2 regions of the Intestinimonas sp. HCP28S3_D6 genome follow, and region 2 is predicted to be linked to the other one. Evidence: riboswitches for the same ligand, from Rfam matches in the RefSeq annotation. Region 2 holds a riboswitch; the other holds the start of a gene.
What was found. Region 2 has a riboswitch for cobalamin ahead of cbiD (cobalt-precorrin-5B (C(1))-methyltransferase CbiD). Riboswitches for the same ligand answer to the same signal wherever they lie in the genome.
Positions count from the first base shown of each region.

Region 1: linked by a shared signal. The riboswitch ahead of ACTNBK_RS09745 (cysteine-rich small domain-containing protein) and the one ahead of cbiD (cobalt-precorrin-5B (C(1))-methyltransferase CbiD) in region 2 are both predicted to bind cobalamin.

Region 1 covers NZ_JBQHTM010000025.1:28,925-38,176, reverse strand. The annotation lists gene ACTNBK_RS09750 (phosphodiester glycosidase family protein) at 1-3,193, shown strand, start outside; cobalamin riboswitch at 3,342-3,525, shown strand; gene ACTNBK_RS09745 (cysteine-rich small domain-containing protein) at 3,654-3,965, shown strand; gene lysA (diaminopimelate decarboxylase) at 4,214-5,503, shown strand; gene ACTNBK_RS09735 (sulfide/dihydroorotate dehydrogenase-like FAD/NAD-binding protein) at 5,798-6,640, shown strand; gene gltA (NADPH-dependent glutamate synthase) at 6,643-8,034, shown strand; gene ACTNBK_RS09725 (DUF2798 domain-containing protein) at 8,265-8,738, shown strand; gene ACTNBK_RS09720 (hypothetical protein) at 8,804-9,252, opposite strand, start outside.
Region 2 covers NZ_JBQHTM010000005.1:77,703-86,954, forward strand. The annotation lists gene ACTNBK_RS03095 (S1 RNA-binding domain-containing protein) at 1-380, opposite strand, end outside; gene ACTNBK_RS03100 (DUF951 domain-containing protein) at 514-705, shown strand; gene hisC (histidinol-phosphate transaminase) at 702-1,772, shown strand; gene ACTNBK_RS03110 (radical SAM protein) at 1,769-2,638, shown strand; cobalamin riboswitch at 2,731-2,920, shown strand; gene cbiD (cobalt-precorrin-5B (C(1))-methyltransferase CbiD) at 3,020-4,162, shown strand; gene cobM (precorrin-4 C(11)-methyltransferase) at 4,178-4,933, shown strand; gene ACTNBK_RS03125 (cobalt-precorrin 5A hydrolase) at 4,930-5,970, shown strand; gene cobJ (precorrin-3B C(17)-methyltransferase) at 5,974-6,711, shown strand; gene cobK (precorrin-6A reductase) at 6,714-7,454, shown strand; gene cbiE (precorrin-6y C5,15-methyltransferase (decarboxylating) subunit CbiE) at 7,451-8,650, shown strand; gene ACTNBK_RS03145 (cobyrinate a,c-diamide synthase) at 8,640-9,252, shown strand, end outside.

The sequences.
Region 1 (9,252 bases), on a different contig from region 2:
TCTGGTGGGGCTCTCCCCCGCCGCGTCCGCGTCCATCGCTCTGGGCGACGAGCTCCACGGCGGCACCGTCTCCCTGGCGCCCGGCTCTGATCTGGTGGAGCAGGTCTTCTGGAGCAACTCCAAGTCCGACCTGCGCACCGAGCGGTACATCTCCTACTCCCCTGCCGATGGCGTCTACCCCGTGGTGGTCTACGGGGACAAGCTCATGTCCCGGCAGGACCTGGCCACCATGGCCAAGTCTCTGGAGGCCCAGGGGCTCCGGGTGGTGGGCGGCGTCAACGGCGACTTCTTCGACCTGTCTACCGGCAATGCCCTGGGTGTCATTATCAGCGACGGCGTATTGCGCACCACCTCCGGCGGCTACTACGCCGTTGGCTTCCTGGCCGATGGCACCGCCTTTATCGGCAAACCCGACCTGGCCGTCACCGCCACCTTCAACGGCTCCACCATGCGGGTCACCGACGTGAACAAGACCCGCACCGCCGCTGACGGCACCCATGAGGGTGGTCTCTACCTCTATACTGACGAGTTTAGCACCACCACCCAACATACCAGTCCTGGCTACGACGTGATCCTCACCCCCGTCACCACCAATGTGGGCCAGACCGTGGACGTAGATTTGGACGTCACCGACACCGACGGCACCGCCTCGGAGGCTGCCGCGGAGACTCCTACGGAGACAACAGCTCCGGGCACAGATGCCGCATCCTCCGGCGACATTGCCACCGATTCCCAGAACCTGGAGACCACCACCCCCGCTGAGGGCACCCGCCAGGTGGACGAGGTCACTGCCTCTCTGCTTCTCTCCGATGAACTCACCGTGGGCGGTCGTCTGGTGTGCACCGTTGATCAAGTGCTGGAGTCCACCACCTCCATCCAGATCCCCGAGGACAAGCTGGTCCTCACCGTCAACAAACAGAACAACGAATGGCTCCTGGGCCAGGTGTCCTCCCTGAAGCCTGGCGACCAGGTGAGCATCGACGTCACCGCCGCCGACAGTCGGTGGAATGATGTGGTCACCGCCATCGGCGGCTACTACAAGATCGTCACCAATGGCCAGGTGGGACCCCAGACCGACTCCACCGCCAACCCCCGCACCGCCATCGGCATCAAGGCCGACGGCAGTGTGATCTTCTACGCCATCGACGGCCGGCAGTCCGGTTACAGCGTGGGTGCCACCCTCACCCAGGTGGCCCAGCGGCTCATTGAGTTGGGCTGCGTAGAGGCCGTGGCTCTGGATGGCGGCGGCTCCACCACCATCGGCGCCACCATGCCGGGGTCCTCTGCCATGGAGATCCTCAACTCCCCCTCCGACGGCAGCCTGCGCACCGTCAGCAACGGTATCTTCCTGGTCTCCAGCCTCAAGCCCAACGGGGTGCTGGACCACTACTATGTCACCCCCTACGACTCGGTGGTCCTCTCCGGTACCCAGTTGGCCCTCACCGCCACCCCGGTGGATGAGAACGGCTACACCTTCTCAGACAGCACCGCCGTCTCCTGGTCCATCCGCAACGGCGACGGCATCGTGGACGTAAACGGCGTCTTTACCGCCGGCAGTGAGAGCGGCACCACTCAGGTCACCGCCTCTGCCAACCGGGCCGAGGGCAGCGCCTCCATCACCGTGGTCAAGACTCCCGACTCCATCTCGGTGACCAACCAGGCCACCGGGGCTCCCGTCACCTCCATCGCCCTGGACCCCCAGGAGAGCATCGATCTCACTGCCAGCGCGGTCTGGAAGAAGATCGCACTCACCAGTCAGGACACCTGTTACACCTGGTCGGTTGACCCCGCCGTCGGCACCGTGGATGAAAACGGCGTTTTCACCGCCGGTGCCAAGAGTGCCACTGGCAATCTCACTGTCAGCGCCGGCGGTACCTACATCACCATCCCCATCACCGTGGCCGGCCACATCAACACGCTGGACGATTTCGAGACCGATGAGGGTCTCTCCGCCCTCACCAGTTCCTCCAACGCGGTGATCAACCGGGAGTCCTCCGGCGATCTGGTGCGCTACGGTAAGCAGAGTGCCCGGGTGGATTACAGCGCCGGCGAGACCGGCTCCGCCTCTCTGGGCTCCTCCCTGGCCATCCCCACCGGCGACCGCTACCTGAGCATGTGGGTCTACGGCGACGGCTCCGGCAACACCCTCACCGCCACCATCGCCGACGGTGCCGGCATCACCAGCGACGTGGTTCTCTCCGCTTTGGACTTCACCGGCTGGAAGCACCTGACCGCCGCCCTGCCTGAGGGCACCGCCGCCCTCCAGGGGCTCACCGTGGTCTATGGCGGCGGCGAGAAGGCCATCGGCACCATTTATCTGGATCAGTTCACCACGGCTACTGAGGCGCTGACCGACGAGACCGTCCCCACCGTTACCGTGACCGCCGAAAACGGCAAGCTTACCGGCTACGTCTCCGACAACGTGGACAAGGACTTTGCCAAGTCGGCCATCACCTTGACCCTGGATGGCAAGAGTGTGAACTTTACCTGGAATGAGTCCACCGGCACCCTGACCTATACCCTCCCCATCAGCGACGGCAAGCTCCACCGACTCACCATCACCGCCGTGGACCAGAGCGGCAATGTGGGCCGCGGCTCCTACAACATCCTTCCCACCATCAACGAGGACGGCTCCACCACCTCTCAGAGCCCCTTCGTGGATATGACCGCCCACTGGGCCGACCTCTACACCACCTACCTCTATGACATGGGTGTGGTTCAGGGTGTGGAGTCCAGCTCCGGCCTTCTCTTCCAGCCCGATAAGAACATTACCCGGGGTGAGTTCTCCCTGATGGTGGCCCGCTGGATGGGTCTGGATCTCACCGCCTATTCCGATGTCACCCTCCCCTTCGCCGATCTGGACACCACTCCCTCCTGGTGTGTGGACGCCATGAAAGCCATGTACGCCGAGGGCATCATCAAAGGCAGCCTGGATAACGGCGTCCTCATGGGCCGGGCCACCGCCTCCATCAGCCGGGCCGAGGCCATGACCATTCTGGGCCGCATCCAGGGCAAGGGCTATGTGACCCAGTCCCTGACCTTCAGCGATACCGCCTCCGTCCCCGCCTGGTCTCTCCCCTACGTGGAGTCCCTGGTGGGCCAGGGCATTATTTCCGGCTACAACAACCAGCTCCGGCCCAATGACTCCGTCACCCGGTCCGAAGTGGCCAAGATGCTCTTCTACCTCATGTAACCACCGTTTTTCCGCTCCCCGCCGTCTCACGACGGCGGGGAGTTTTTTTCCACCGCTCCGGCGCCTGTGGGGGAAAAGTCCACTTGACAGGGCAGGGAAAAGCCGCTATGATGATAGGTACCGGAGGGAACTTCCCCCCGGTGCAAGTGAATATCTCTGGTACGCAGGTGCGCCGATGGCGCTGCACAAGGGAAGCCGGGTGAGAATCCCGCACAAAGCCGTTGCTGTGTTGGCGGAGGGGTCCCCAGATGTCACTGGAGTAAGTGCTCCGGGAAGGCGGGGACCGCGCTGGACGCCGAAGTCAGAATACCTGCCTGCGTATGACGCACACAAAAACCTCTCCGAGCCTGGGAGGGTGCCGCGCTTCCGCCCTGTCTGGCGGGGGGCCATTGCTGCACGCTGTTCAGGCCGTGCAGCTTTTTTGCTGCCTGGAGACCGCCACGATGGAAAGGAGTCCGCCATGAGTGAACGTGACCGCGCCGGCGCCCCCAACTGGAAAGGTAAGGCCTTTTCCTTCTTCTCCCATCTCCAGTGCGAGTATTTCCCCTGCCATCCCACCAACGACCCGGACAATTTCAACTGTCTCTTCTGCTACTGCCCCCTCTACGCCCTTGGACCCGACTGCGGCGGCAACTTCCGCTACACGGAAAAGGGCATCAAGGACTGCAGCCGCTGCACACTGCCCCACCAGAGGGACAACTACGGCTATGTAACCGCCAAGTTTCAAGAGATCGCCCGCCGGATGGCAGAGGAGCGGGAGCGGCCCCGCTAAACACACCCCTTTTACGGGAAGGGGGACATATCACATCCTGCCATTCCTGTTTGTAGGATACGCGAAAAGGGTCCCGGACACCATGTCCGGGGCCCTTTTTGTCCGGGCGGCACGCCGTCTGCGCCCAAAAAACAAGTCCCATTTTGTGGGTTTCCGGTTGCGCCCCGGGCCAAAGCTGGTATAATAGTGCCCAGATGATTTTGGGGAGCCCCCGCTCCCCTTCACCAAAGATCGGGAGGGAACCACCTATGTGCATGGAGATCCGAGACAACACCCTTTATTTTGACGGCTGCGACACCACCACCCTAGCCAAGACCTACGGCACCCCGCTGTACGTCTACTCTCAGACCGCCCTAGAGGGACGCTTCCAGGCCCTTCACACCGAGTTCCTGGACAAGTGGGAGAACACCCGTGCGGCCTATGCCGCCAAGGCCTTCTGCACCCCCGCCCTGCTGCGGCTGGTGAAGGACGCCGGCCTGTGCGTGGACGTGGTCTCCGGCGGTGAGCTCACCTGCGCCCTCTCCGCCGGCTTCCCCGCCGAGCGCATCGAGTTCAATGGCAACAACAAGCTGCCCGCCGAGCTGGAGCTGGCGGTGGAGAGCGGCGTGGGCCGCATCATCATCGACGGCCTTCAGGAGCTCTCGTTGCTGGAGTCTATTTGCGCCCGGAAGGGCAAGAAGATGAAGGTCCTCTACCGGGTCACCCCCGGCGTCAAGGCCGACACCCACGACTACATCATCACCGGAAAAAAAGACTCCAAGTTCGGCATTCCCCTGGACGAGGACATCATCTACCCCGCCATCAAGGCCGCCATCGATTCCCCCTGGGTGGACCTGCTGGGCCTCCACTTCCACGTGGGCTCCCAGCTCTTCGAGGTCCGGCCCTACCTGGAGGCCCTGGAGGTGGTACTTGGCTTAGTGAAGGAGACCTGGAACCGCTACCACTTTGCCATGACCGAGCTCAACGTGGGCGGTGGCTTCGGCATCCGCTACACCGACGAGGAGCCCAGAGGATACGGCTGGTACCTGGACCCTCTCATGGAACGCATCGACGCCTTCTTCCGGGACCTGGGCCTCCCCCGTCCGGCGGTGGTCACCGAACCCGGTCGCAGCGTGGTGGGCGAGGCCGGCATCACCCTCTACACCGTGGGTTCCATCAAGGACATCCCAGGCGTTCGGAAGTACGTGTCCGTAGACGGTGGCATGACCGACAACATCCGTCCCGCCCTCTACCAGGCCAAGTACCGGGCCATCGCCGCCAATAAGGCAGAGGCTCCCACCACAGAGACGGTGACGGTGTGCGGCAAGTGCTGCGAGTCAGGAGACGTCCTCCTCCGGGATGCCACCCTCCCCGCTCTGGAGGCCGGAGACATTCTGGCCGTCCTCTCCACCGGCGCCTACGGCTACTCCATGGCCAGCAACTACAACTCCAACCCCATCCCGGCGGTGGCCCTGGTGAAGGACGGCCGCTCCGGACTCATGGTCCGGAGGCAGACCTGGGAGGACCTCCTCTCCACCAGCTGCGATCCCGGCCTGTAAATCAGCAGGAATCCATCCCCTCCGGCTGTTGCCGGAGGGGATGGACCTGCTTTTTGTCGTGTTCTCTCTGTTTTCTGTGGAAATCGCACAGCCTGCTGGGTTTGTATTTGTGCATTCTTATAATTTTTTTGCAGACCTGAATTTTCACCTGTTCTTTTGCTATGAGATGTGCTAAACTAAATAGCGTGAAATTGACTTGGCAACGGCTGTAACGAAGTGCTTGTGCGCACGGGCTGGTTACGGCGGTTGCTTTTCTTTTTACCAGCACATATTTGCCTAAGGGAGGAGCACATCATGTACCGTATCGTAGAAAAAACACCCCTAAACCCCACCGTCACCAAGATGGTGGTGGAAGCCCCCCTCATTGCCAAAAAGGCCCTGCCCGGCCAGTTTGTCATTCTGCGGGCCTGTGCCGACTCCGAGCGCATCCCTCTCACCGTAGCCGACTACGACCGGGAAAAGGGCACAGTCACCGTCATCTTCCAGATCGTAGGCGCCGGCACCATGGAGCTGGACGCCCTGAAGGAGGGCGAGTCCCTCCACGACTTCGTGGGTCCTCTGGGCCGGGCCAGCCAGCTGGACGGCCTCAAGAAGGTCTGCGTTGTGGGCGGCGGCGTGGGCTGCGCCATCGCCCTGCCGGTGGCCAAGGCCCTTCATGAGAAAGGCACCGAGGTCCATAGCGTGGTGGGCTTCCGGAACCAGGATCTGGTGATCCTGAAGGACGAGTTCCGCGCCTGCAGCGACAAGTTCGTCCTCATGAGCGACGACGGCAGCTGCGGCCGGAAGGGCCTGGTCACCGCCGCCCTGGAGGAGCTCATCGCCTCCGGTGAGCAGTACGACGAGGTCATTGCCATCGGGCCCCTGGTGATGATGAAGTTCGTGGTTGCCGTCACCAAGAAGTACAACGTCAAGACCGTGGTCTCCATGAACCCCATCATGATTGACGGCACCGGTATGTGCGGCGGCTGCCGTCTCACCGTGGGCGGCAAAACCAAGTTCGCCTGCGTGGACGGGCCGGAGTTCGACGGCTTTGAGGTGGACTTTGACGAGGCCATCCACCGGGGCGCCATGTACAAGGACTTTGAGGTCCACGCCCGGGAGGAAGCCTGCAATCTTTTGAACCAGGAGGTACGCTGACCATGGCCAATATGAGTTTGACAAAATGCCCCATGCCCAGCCAGGACCCAGAGGTCCGCAGCCACAATTTTGACGAGGTGGCCCTGGGCTATACCGCCGAGATGGCCGTAGAGGAGGCCAAGCGCTGCCTCAACTGCCCCAAGAAGCCCTGCCACAGCGGCTGCCCCGTGGGCATCGACATCCCCGCCTTCATCGGCAAGGTGGCCGAGGAGGATTTCGCCGGGGCCTATGAGGTTCTGTCCCAGTCCACCACCCTGGCCGCCGTCTGCGGCCGGGTCTGCCCCCAGGAGAGCCAGTGCGAGGGCGTGTGCGTCCGGGGCGTCAAGGGCGAGCCGGTGGCCATCGGCCGCCTGGAGCGTTTCGTGGCCGACTGGCACCGTGAACATGCTCACGAGGAGCCGGTGAAGGCCGCCCCCAACGGCCACAAGGTGGCGGTGGTGGGCTCCGGCCCCAGCGGCCTCACCTGCGCCGGCGACCTGGCCAAGCTGGGCTATGCCGTCACCGTCTTTGAGGCCCTCCACACCCCCGGCGGCGTGCTGGTCTACGGCATCCCCGAGTTCCGTCTCCCCAAGGAGCTGGTCCGCAAGGAGATCGCCACTCTGGAGGCCATGGGCGTGGAGTTCCAGACCAACATGGTCATCGGCAAGGTGCTCACCGTGGACGAGCTCATGGAGGACATGGGCTACGAGTGCGTCTACCTAGCCTCCGGCGCCGGTCTCCCCTCCTTTATGGGCATCCCCGGCGAGACCCTCAACGGAGTATACTCCGCCAACGAGTACCTCACCCGGGTCAACCTGATGAAGGCCTACCGGCCCGACAGCCACACCCCCATCGCCAAGAGCAAGTCTGTGGCCGTGGTAGGCGGCGGCAACGTGGCCATGGACGCCGCCCGCTGTGCCAAGCGGCTGGGGGCTGAAAACGTCTACATCGTATACCGCCGCAGCATGGATGAGCTCCCCGCCCGTAAGGAGGAGGTGGAGCACGCTCAGGAGGAGGGCATCATCTTCCGCCTGCTCACTAACCCCGTGGAGGTCCTGGGCGACGAGACCGGCCACGTCAAGGGCATGAAGTGCATCCAGATGGAGCTGGGCGAGCCCGACGCCTCCGGCCGCCGCCGCCCCGTCCCCGTCCCCGACAGCGAGTTCGTGCTGGACGTGGACACCATGATCATGTCCATCGGCACATCCCCCAACCCCCTCATCCGCTCCACCACCCCCGGCCTGGAGACCAACAAGCACGGCTGTATCGTCACCAACGGCGAGGACGGTCTCACCAGCCGCACCGGCGTCTATGCCGGCGGTGACGCCGTCACCGGCGCCGCCACCGTCATCCTGGCCATGGGCGCCGGCAAGCAGGCCGCCGCCGCCATCCACAAGTACATCCAGGAAAAGTGAGCCCTTTTCCCCCACAGATGTGACAAGTCTCCGCCCTGCTGTTCCTCCGCTCTTGTGGAACCTGCCGTTTTTTTCAAATTAGCAAAAAAACACTTACGAGGGCAAAAAAATGGGCTAGAATAGGGGCATAACAGTAGTCGCAGTGAAGAAGAAGGTCGCGAGACGAAGGTTTCGCGGCCTTCTTTTTTTGCGCTGCGGCTCACATCTCATTCTGGAAAGGAGCCTCCCCCATGCCCCAAACCAAATTTCAAAACGTGGTCTTCACCATCATCATGGCCGTCATTATGGTCTACGGTATGATCGTCTACAATGTGGCCCTCAATACCGGCGGTGTCACCAACCAGACCTTCCTTATGGCCCTCCACGAGCTGCCCATCATGGCCCCCATTGCCTTCGTGCTGGAGTTCTTCGTGGTGGAAAAGCTGGCCACCCGCCTGGCTTTCTCCTTCATGCGTCCCACCGACCGGCCCCAGTTTATCACCTACGCCATCTCCACCATGATCGTGTGCATCATGTGCCCCACCATGAGCCTCATCGCCACCCTCCTCTTCAAGGCGCCCAGCTTCGGCACCTGGATCCATACCTGGGGCTGCAACATGCCTGTGGCCCTTATCTGGCAGCTCCTCTACTGCGGCCCCCTCTGCCGCCTTATCTTCCGGCTGCTCTTCCGGGTCAAGGGCAATCAGCCCGCCCAGGCCCATTGATCGTCCACCGGATGTGGAAAAGCCCTGCCGTTCACAATGAACGGCAGGGCTTTTTTCTGTTCGGATCAGCGGCCGCACAGGCGGTCGGTGCAGTTGGCACAGCGCAGGGCCTGGTTGCTCCCCTCCCAGAAACGCTCCGGGTGGCGGTGCCACAGGACTTCCCATACCACCACCACCACTACGGCCATTCCCAGCAAAGTCCAGCCGTAAAAGCCTGGGACAAAGAGGAAGGGGACAAACATCATCAGATGGTCCCAGTTAAAGATGCGGCAGGTAGTGCAGCACCGGTTCTTCATGAGAAAGGTGCGGAAGGGACACCACACGACCACGCAGATGAGATCACAGACGTAGAAGAACACGGCGGAGAGGAAAAGCTCTTCCGGGCCAAAGACCTCGGTGCTCCGCAGCACCCCCAGGGCGATGGTCATGGCCACCCAGGACACAAGGACCTTGTTCGCCCCCCGGTCACTCCTGCGGACATAGGCCGCCAGTTCCTCCTCCCGCCAGCCGGCGG
Region 2 (9,252 bases):
ATGCCGGGCCGCAGCCGGGCCATGAGGGCCTCACGGGCCAGCAGCTGGGCACGGCGGCGGGAGAGGAGGAGACGGGGACCGTCGGGGCCTTCCATGACCCGCTCCACCAGAAAACATACCGGCTTACCCACCCGGGAGAGAATGGCGATGTCCCGGACGGTGCCCTCTGCCACCCCCACAGCGGTTTCCGACCGGGGGATCACCCCGATGAAGGGTCCCAGGGCCACGGTGAGGTCGTGCTCCGGGGAGCAGGAGAGGGCCATGCCCTCCAGGATCTGGTCCCGGTCCCGGGCGGAGAGCAGCCCGGACAGAGAGGAACAGGCGGCCCGGTTCTCCGGCGTCTCCAGGCGTCTGCCCTCGGGAAGAAAACGGCTGAGCATCCCGATCATTCCTTTCTATGGTCCCGTTTTTTGCGGATATGTCACTATATGCGCCGGGAAAGCCGGAATTGACAGGAGCGGTCCGGGAACCTATAATAAAATAATTGTAATTTGCGGGAAGGAGGCGCCCACCATGGATGTGCGTCTGGGCGATGTTTTGGAGATGAAAAAGCCTCACCCCTGCGGCAGCAAGGAATGGCTGGTGCTGCGGGTGGGGATGGATTTCCGGCTCCGCTGCCAGGGCTGCGGCCACGAGGTCATGCTGCCCCGGAGCAAGGCGGAGAAGAACATCAAGAAGATCCTGCGGGAGGAGGAACAGCCGTGAAAAAATACTGGAGCCGCCGGATCCGGGATATGGTCCCCTATGTGCCGGGGGAACAGCCCAAGGACCGGGTCTTTATCAAGCTCAACACCAATGAGAATCCCTATCCCCCGTCACCCAAGGCCCTGGTGGCCCTGCGTGAGGCGGCGGACGACCGGCTGCGGCTCTACCCCGACCCGGAGTGCGCCGCCCTCCGCGCCGCCATCGCCGCTGCCCACGGACTCTCCCCGGAGCAGGTCTTCCCCGGCAACGGTTCCGACGAGGTGCTGGCTTTCTGCTTCCAGGCCTTCTTCGACCCCGATCGGCCGGTGTGCTTTGCCGACATTACCTACACCTTCTATGCCGTCTATGCCGAGTATTTCGGCCTCAACCCTCGGCTCATCCCCCTGGGGGAGGACTTTTCCCTGCCGGTGGCTCCCTTCTGCACCGGGGACAGCGGCGGCGTGGTGGTGGCCAACCCCAACGCCCCCACGGGCTTAGAGGTGTCCCGGGAGGACTTGATCCGCATTTTGGAGGCTAATCCCCAGGCGGTGGTCCTGGTGGACGAGGCTTACATCGACTTCGGCGGCATCTCCGCCGACACCCTGGTGGACCGGTACGACAACCTGGTGGTAGTCCGCACCCTCTCCAAAGGTCACGGCCTGGCCGGCATGCGGGTGGGCTACGCCCTGGGACATCCCGACCTGATGGCCGCCCTCCGGTGCGTCCGGGACTCCATTAACTCCTATACCGTAGACCGGTGTGCCCAGGCGGCGGCGGCCGCTTCCATCGCCGACGAGGCCTATTTCGAGGCCCAGGCAGCCAAGGTATCCGCCACCCGGGACCGTTCGTCGGCACAGTTGCGGGAGCTGGGCTTTATGGTCACCGACTCCAAAGCCAACTTCCTGTTTGTCCATCACCCCAAGATTGCCGCCAAGACCCTGCTGGACGGCCTGCGGCAGCGGGGCATCCTGGTGCGCTGGTTTGACCGGCCCAGGATCTCCGACTACCTGCGCATCAGCGTGGGCACCGACGAGGAGATGGACGCCCTTTATCAAGCCCTGAAAGAACTGACGGAGGAACATTTGTGAGATACGAAGGCGATATTTACCGGCCCCCGGGAGAGTGGAAGAGCTACCTGCTCCAGGCCACGGTGGGCTGCTCCAACAATACCTGTACCTTCTGCAATATGTACCGGGACAAGAAGTTCCACATCCGGCCCATGGCAGATATTCTGGAAGACATCCGCATGGCCAAGGCCTACTACGGCGATGTGCGGCGAGTATTCCTCTGTGACGGCGACGCCATCATCATGCGCACCCATGATCTCATCACCATTCTGGATACCCTCTACGCCACCTTCCCCTCTCTGGAGAAGGTGACCACCTACGCCGGCCCCCGGAGCACTCTTACCAAGACCCCGGAGGAGCTAAAGCTCCTGCGGGAGCACGGCTTGGCCCGGGCCTATCTGGGGGTGGAAACGGGGAGCGACGAGCTCCTGCGAAAGGTGAAAAAGGGCGTTGGTGCCAGTCAAATGCTGGAGGCTGGAACACGGCTCCGGGAGGCGGGCATGGATCTGTGGGTCATGATTCTGCTGGGCTTGGGTGGCCGGGAAGGCAGTGAACAGCATATCCTGGACACCGCCGCCATGATGAACGAGATGAAGCCCAGGCACCTCTCCGCCCTCACCCTGACCCTCTATCCGGGCACGGAGCTCTATGCCGACTACCAGGCGGGGAAGTTCCAGCCCATCACCCCCATGGACAGCCTACGGGAGGCCCGGCTCCTCATCGAAAAGCTGGAGGTGGATCCCCTCCACTTTACCTGTGACCATGCCTCCAACTATGTTCCGTTGAAGGGAAGTCTGCCGGAGGACCGGGACCGTTTCCTGGCCCAGCTGGACCGGGCTCTAGAGAGCGGCGCCGGTATGCGGCCTGAGTGGAGCCGGGGCTTTTGAGCCCCGGGGAAAGTATTCCTTTACTTCCTGCTGCAAAGTTGCTATAATGTATCCGTTAGGCCGGCCCATCGGAAGGAACGGCCTGATGACAATTTGATATTCATCCGCACAGGTGCAGCGACGCAGCTGCTGAAAAGGGAAGTCCGGTGTAAATCCGGCGCAGTCTTACCTCTACTGTGAGCGCGGACGAGGGCGTGAACCACCCATTGGCCCAAGGGGCTGAGAAGGGACGCCTGAGGAGGAAGCGTGAGCCAGGAGACCTGCCGTGCGGAGCGATCGTGTTGCTCTTAGGTGGAGAGGACCAGACCAGTGCCGTTACGGGCCCTTTCCATCCAGGAAAGGGCCCGTTTTGTGTCTCAAAAGCCCCGGGAGGTGGATGATTTGAGCGATTTCGAACACTATATCTCCGTGGGGCGGGAGCGGCTGCGGTGCGGCTACACCACGGGCACCTGCGCAGCGGCGGCGGCCAGAGGGGCGGCAGAACTCCTCCTTACCGGCCAGCTTCCTCCGGCGGTGCGCATCGACACCCCGGCGGGTATTCCGGTGGAGGCCGAGCTGCTGGAGCCGTCCTCCGGCCCGGATTGGGCCTCCTGCGCCGTCCGGAAGGACGGGGGCGACGACCCCGACGCCACTCACGGCACACTTATCTTCGCCCGGGTGGAGCGGTGCGACGCCCCCGGCGTCACCATTGACGGCGGAGAAGGGGTAGGCCGGGTCACCAAGCCCGGCCTGGATCAGCCCGTGGGGGCTGCCGCCATCAACCACGTCCCCCGGCAGATGATCGGGCAGCAGGTGGCCGCAGCTATGGCCGACCACGGCTGCGACGGCGGCCTGAAGGTGGTGATCTCCGCCCCCGAGGGGGAGAAGCTGGCCCAAAAGACCTTCAACCCCCGGCTGGGCATCGTGGGGGGCATCTCCATCCTGGGCACCTCCGGCATCGTCCGGCCAATGAGCGAGGCCGCCCTCATCGACTCCCTCCGGCTGGAGCAGGACATGCTGGCGGTCGCCGGGGCGACGGACATCGTGGTCACTCCCGGCAACTACGGGGAGACCTTTGCCCGGGAGGTGCTGGGCCTGGGGCTGGGCTGCTGGTGCACCTGCTCCAACTACATCGGCGAGTCTATCGACCACGCCGCCGGTCTGGGCTTCCGCAGCCTGCTGCTGGTGGGCCACGTGGGCAAGCTGTGCAAGGTGGCCGCCGGGGTCATGAACACCCACTCCCGGGTGGCCGACGGCCGGCGGGAGACCCTGTGCACCCACGCCGCCCTGTGCGGCGGGGAACGGGCCACGGTGGAGGCCCTCTACCGCGCCGTCACCACCGACGACGCCGTGGCCATCCTGGATGGGGCCGGACTGCGGGAGGCGGTCATGGCCTCCCTGACCCAGGCCCTAGACGAACAGCTCAAACGCCGGGCGGGGGCGGAGATGGCCATTGAGGCCATCTTCTTCTCCAACCGCTATGGAATTCTGGGAAAGACGGCGGGGGCCGACCGGCTGGCCGCCCTGCACCCCATCTCATCGTGAAAGGAAGTTGTGCGCATGATCCACTTCATCGGCGCGGGCCCCGGAGCCGCCGACCTCATCACCGTCCGGGGGGCCAAGCTCCTGGGGGAGGCCGACGTCATCATCTACGCCGGGAGCCTGGTGAACCCCGCCCTGCTGGACTACAAGAAGGAGAGCTGCATTGTCTACGATAGCGCGTCCATGACCCTGGAGGCCGTCATCGACGTCATGAAGGACGCCGAGTCCAAGGGCTGGGACACCGTCCGCCTCCACACCGGCGACCCTTCCCTCTACGGGGCCATCCGGGAACAGATGGACCTGCTGGACGAGCTGGGCCTGACCTACGACGTGACCCCCGGCGTCTCCTCCTTCTCTGGAGCGGCCGCCGCCCTGGAGGCCGAGTACACCCTCCCCGACGTGTCCCAGAGCGTCATCATCACCCGCATGGCGGGCCGCACTCCGGTGCCCGAGGGAGAGAAGCTCTCCAAGATGGCCTCCCACGGCTGCACCATGGTCCTCTTCCTCTCCACCGGTCTGCTGGAGGAGGTGGAGAAGGAGCTGATGGAGGGCGGCTACGCCCCCGATACCCCCGCCGCCATCGTCTACAAGGCCACCTGGCCGGAGCAGGCGGTTTACCGCTGCACCGTGTCTACCCTGGCCGCCACCGCCAAGGCGCACCACGTCACCAAGACCGCCCTCATCACCGTGGGCGGCTTCCTGGGGGACAAGTACGACCGCTCTAAGCTTTATGACCCCGCCTTCACCCACGGCTACCGGGAGGCCAGCAAGTGAAGATCGCCCTCACCGCCTTTACCCGCCGGGGAATCGGGCTGGCCAGAAGTCTGGCCCACGACCTGGTGGAGATCGGCCACAGCTGCGCCCTGGCGGTGCCGGAGCGGCTGTCGCCGGAGACGGGGCTCCCCGGCTACGGGAGCCTGGGGGAGTGGGCCGGGGAACGGTTCGCCGACACCGATGCCCTCCTCTTTGTGGGGGCCAGCGGCATCGCCGTCCGGGCCATCGCCCCCTATGTGAAGGATAAATTTACCGACCCCGCTGTGGTGTCGGTGGACGAGGCGGGACACTTCGTCGTCCCCCTCCTCTCCGGCCATGTGGGGGGCGCCAACGACCTGGCTCGGCTGGTGGCCCGGTTCACCGGCGGCGCGGCGGCGGTGTCCACCGCTACCGATGTGAACGGGTTCTTCGCTGTGGACCAGTGGGCCAGGGAGCAAGGTTTTTTCCTTGACGGACGCGAGGGGGCCAAACGGGTGTCTGCCTCCCTGCTGTCAGGGGGCTCCGTAGGGCTGTCAAGCGATTTTCCTATCCAGGGAGAACTGCCCCGGGGGGTAGTGGAGGGACCGGCGGAGACTGGCATTGCCCTCACCCTGGACCCGGAAAAGACCCCCTTTCCCCACACTGTCCGCCTCATCCCGCCGGTGCTCCATCTGGGCATCGGCTGCCGCCGGGGCACGGCGGCGGATACCATCGCGGCGGCGGTGGAGCGGGTCTTTGCAGACCACCACCTCTCCCTCAAAGGGGTGGCCGCGGTGTGCTCCATCGACCTCAAGAAGGACGAGCCCGGCCTACTGGCCTTCTGCCAGAGCCTGGGCCTGCCCCTCACCACCTATTCGGCAGAAGAACTCTTGGCGGTGCCGGGGGATTTCACCCCGTCCCCCTTTGTGAAGAGGGTCACCGGGGTGGACAACGTATGTGAGCGCGCCGCCGTCCGGCGGGGCGGCACCCTGATCGTAACAAAACAGGCGGGGGAGGGGGTCACCGTGGCGGTGAGCCAGGTCCCCCTCACCATCCGCTTTTCTGAAAAAGGAGATTGATTCATGCGAGTGACAGTCGTGGGCCTGGGGCCCGGCGCCGGCCGGGACCTGACGGGCCGTGCCCGGGAGGCCCTGGAGCGGGCCGACCTCATCGTGGGCTATACCGCCTACATCGCCCTCATCCGCGAGGAGTTCCCCGAGAAAGAGATGATGTCCACCGGTATGCGCCGTGAGGTGGACCGCTGCCGTGCGGCGGTGGAGGCGGCGGTGTCCGGCCGGGACGTGGCCATGGTGTGCTCCGGCGACTCCGGCATCTACGGTATGGCGGGCCTCATCTATGAGGTGGCCCAGGAGTATCCTTCCATCGAGATCGAGGTGGTGCCCGGCATCACCGCCGCCTGCGGCGGCGCCGCCGTGCTGGGCGCCCCCCTGACCCACGACTTTGCCGTGGTCTCCCTCTCCGACCTGCTGACTCCCTGGGACAAGATCGCCCTGCGGCTGGAATGTGCCGCTAAGGGCGACTTCGTCCTGTGCCTCTACAATCCTGCCAGCCACAGCCGCCCCGACCATCTGAAGCGGGCCTGCGACATCCTGATGGCGGCGGGGAAGTCCCCGGACACCATCTGCGGCTATGTGCAGAACATCGGCCGGGAGGGGGAGCAGGGGAACATCACCACCTTGGGCGCCTTGCGGGATACCCAGGTGGATATGTTCACCACCGTCTTTATCGGCAGCAGCCAGACCAAACTGCTGGGCGGCAAGATGGTGACCCCCAGAGGCTACCTCCAGCGGGAGGGCTGAGGATGAAGATCCTGCTCTTCGGCGGCACCGGCGAGGGCCGGGCGCTGGCCGAGTGGATGCTCGCCCAGGGGCTGGACGCCACGGTGTGCGTGGCCACCGAGTACGGCGAGACCCTCCTGCCCGAAGGAATGAAGGTCCACGTGGGGCGGCTGGACGCCGGTGAGATGGAGGCCCTCATGGCCGACGGCTACACTCTGGTCATCGACGCCACCCACCCCTACGCCGTGGAGGTGACCAAGAACATCCGAACGGCTGCCGACTGCGCCGGCCTGCCCTGCCTGCGGTTGCTGCGGCAGTCCGATGAGGAGGACGGGTGCCGGAAGATGCCGGACATAGCGGCGGGGGCGGACCTGCTGGAGAGGCTGCCAGGGAACGTGCTTCTCACCACGGGGAGCAAGGAGCTGGACCACTTTGCCCGGCCGGGTCTCCGGGAGCGCTGCTTTCCCCGGGTGCTGCCCATGGCGGACTCCCTGGAGCGGTGCCTGGCACTGGGCTTCCCGCCCAAAAACATCATCTGTATGCAGGGGCCCTTTACCAAAGAGATGAACGTGGCCACCCTGCACCAGTACCACATCGATATTCTGGTGACCAAGGACACCGGGGGCTACGGCGGCTTCCGGGCCAAGGCGGAGGCCGCTAAAGAGGCGGGCTGCGCCCTCCTGGTGGTGGAGCGGCCCCAGACCGAGACGGGGCTCACCCTGGAGGAAATTCAGCGGCAGCTGCTGGGGGAGGAAGAGGCATGAAGATCTATCTCATCGGCGTGGGCATGGGCAACCCGGACACCCTGACCCTGGCGGCCCGGAAGGCCATCGACGCCTGTCCGGTGCTCATCGGCGCCCCTAGGCTCCTGGAGCCCTGGGGGGAGGGACATACCTGCGTGCCCCTCATCGCCGCCGACGATATCGCCCGCCGCATCGGGGAGGAGCAGGAGAACGTGGCTGTCCTCCTCTCCGGCGACACCGGCTTTTACAGCGGGGCCAAGAAGCTCTGGAAGCTCTTGGAGGGCCGGGAGGTGGAGACCATCCCCGGTATCTCCTCCCTCTCCTATTTCTGCGCCAGGCTCCGCACCTCCTGGCAGGACGCCCACATCGTCAGCGCCCACGGCCGCAGCCACAACGCCGTGGGGGAAATCCAGAAAAATGCCAAGACCTTCGCCCTCACCGGTGGGGCCACCAAGGCGGAGGACATCTGTAAGGAGTTGGTCCGCCGGGGCCTGGGTGACGTCCGGGTGTCGGTGGGGGAGCGGCTGAGCTACCCCAACGAGCGCATCGTCACCGGCACGGCGGCGGAGCTGGCGGAGGAGACCTTTGAAGATCTCTCCGTGCTGCTGGCTGAGAACCCCGAGCCGGTGGGCCGGCCCTGGAACAGCCCCGGCCTCCCCGACGAGGTATTCCAGCGGGGAGCCGTCCCCATGACCAAAGAGGAGGTCCGGGCTATCTCTGTGTGCAAGCTGCGGCTCCAGCCCCACCACGTGGTGTGGGACGTGGGGGCGGGCACCGGCTCGGTCTCCCTGGAGTGCGCCCTGGCCTGCCCCGCCGGACAGGTCTTTGCCATTGAAAAGAACCCCGAGGCGGTGTCCCTTCTGGAGGAGAACAAGGCCCGTCTGGGGGCGTCCAACCTCACCATCGTTCCGGGCACCGCCCCGGCGGCCCTGGAGGACCTGCCCGCCCCTGACCGGGTCTTCCTGGGGGGGACCTCTGGAAACCTGGACGACATTCTGATGATGATTTTTGAAAAAAATCCCGCCGCCCGGGTGGTGTGCACCGCCGTCACCCTGGAGACGGTGGGGGAGGCCGCCCGGCTCTTCGCCCATCTGGTGGAGGCGGATATGGTGCAGCTGTCGGTGACCCGGACCCGGAAGGCGGGGCGGTATCACCTGATGGACGCCCAGAACCCTGTGTGGATCTTCAGCGGGGAGGGGAAGGGCCATGACGCGTAAGGTGCCCCGCCTTCTCCTCTGCGCTCCGGCCAGCGGCGGGGGCAAGACCACGATTACCTGCGCCCTCCTCCAGGCTCTGGTGGACCGGGGAGCGGCGCCGGTGGCCTACAAGTGCGGCCCCGACTACATTGACCCCATGTTCCACAGCGAGGTCATCGGCGCCAAGAGCCGCAATCTGGACCTCTTCCTCATGGGGGAGGCCACCGTCCGCCGGAGTTTGCTGGAGAATACCCCCGACGCTTCCACGGCGGTCATCGAGGGGGTCATGGGCTACTACGACGGCATCGCCATGTCCTCCCAGGCCAGCGCCTACGACCTGGCCAGGACCACGGAGACCCCGGCGGTGCTGGTGGCCGACGCCCGGGGACGGGCCCTCACCGCCGCCGCCCTGGTGAAGGGCATGGCGTCCTTCCGGCCCGACGCCAACATCCGGGGCGTCATCCTCAACCGCTGCCCCCCCATGATGTATGGCCGATTGAAGGAGACCATCGAGACGGAGACCGGCGTGCGGGTATACGGCTATCTCCCCAACCTGCCGGAGGTGGCGCTGGAGAGCCGCCACCTGGGTCTGGTCACCGCCGCCGAGGTGGGGGATCTGAGGC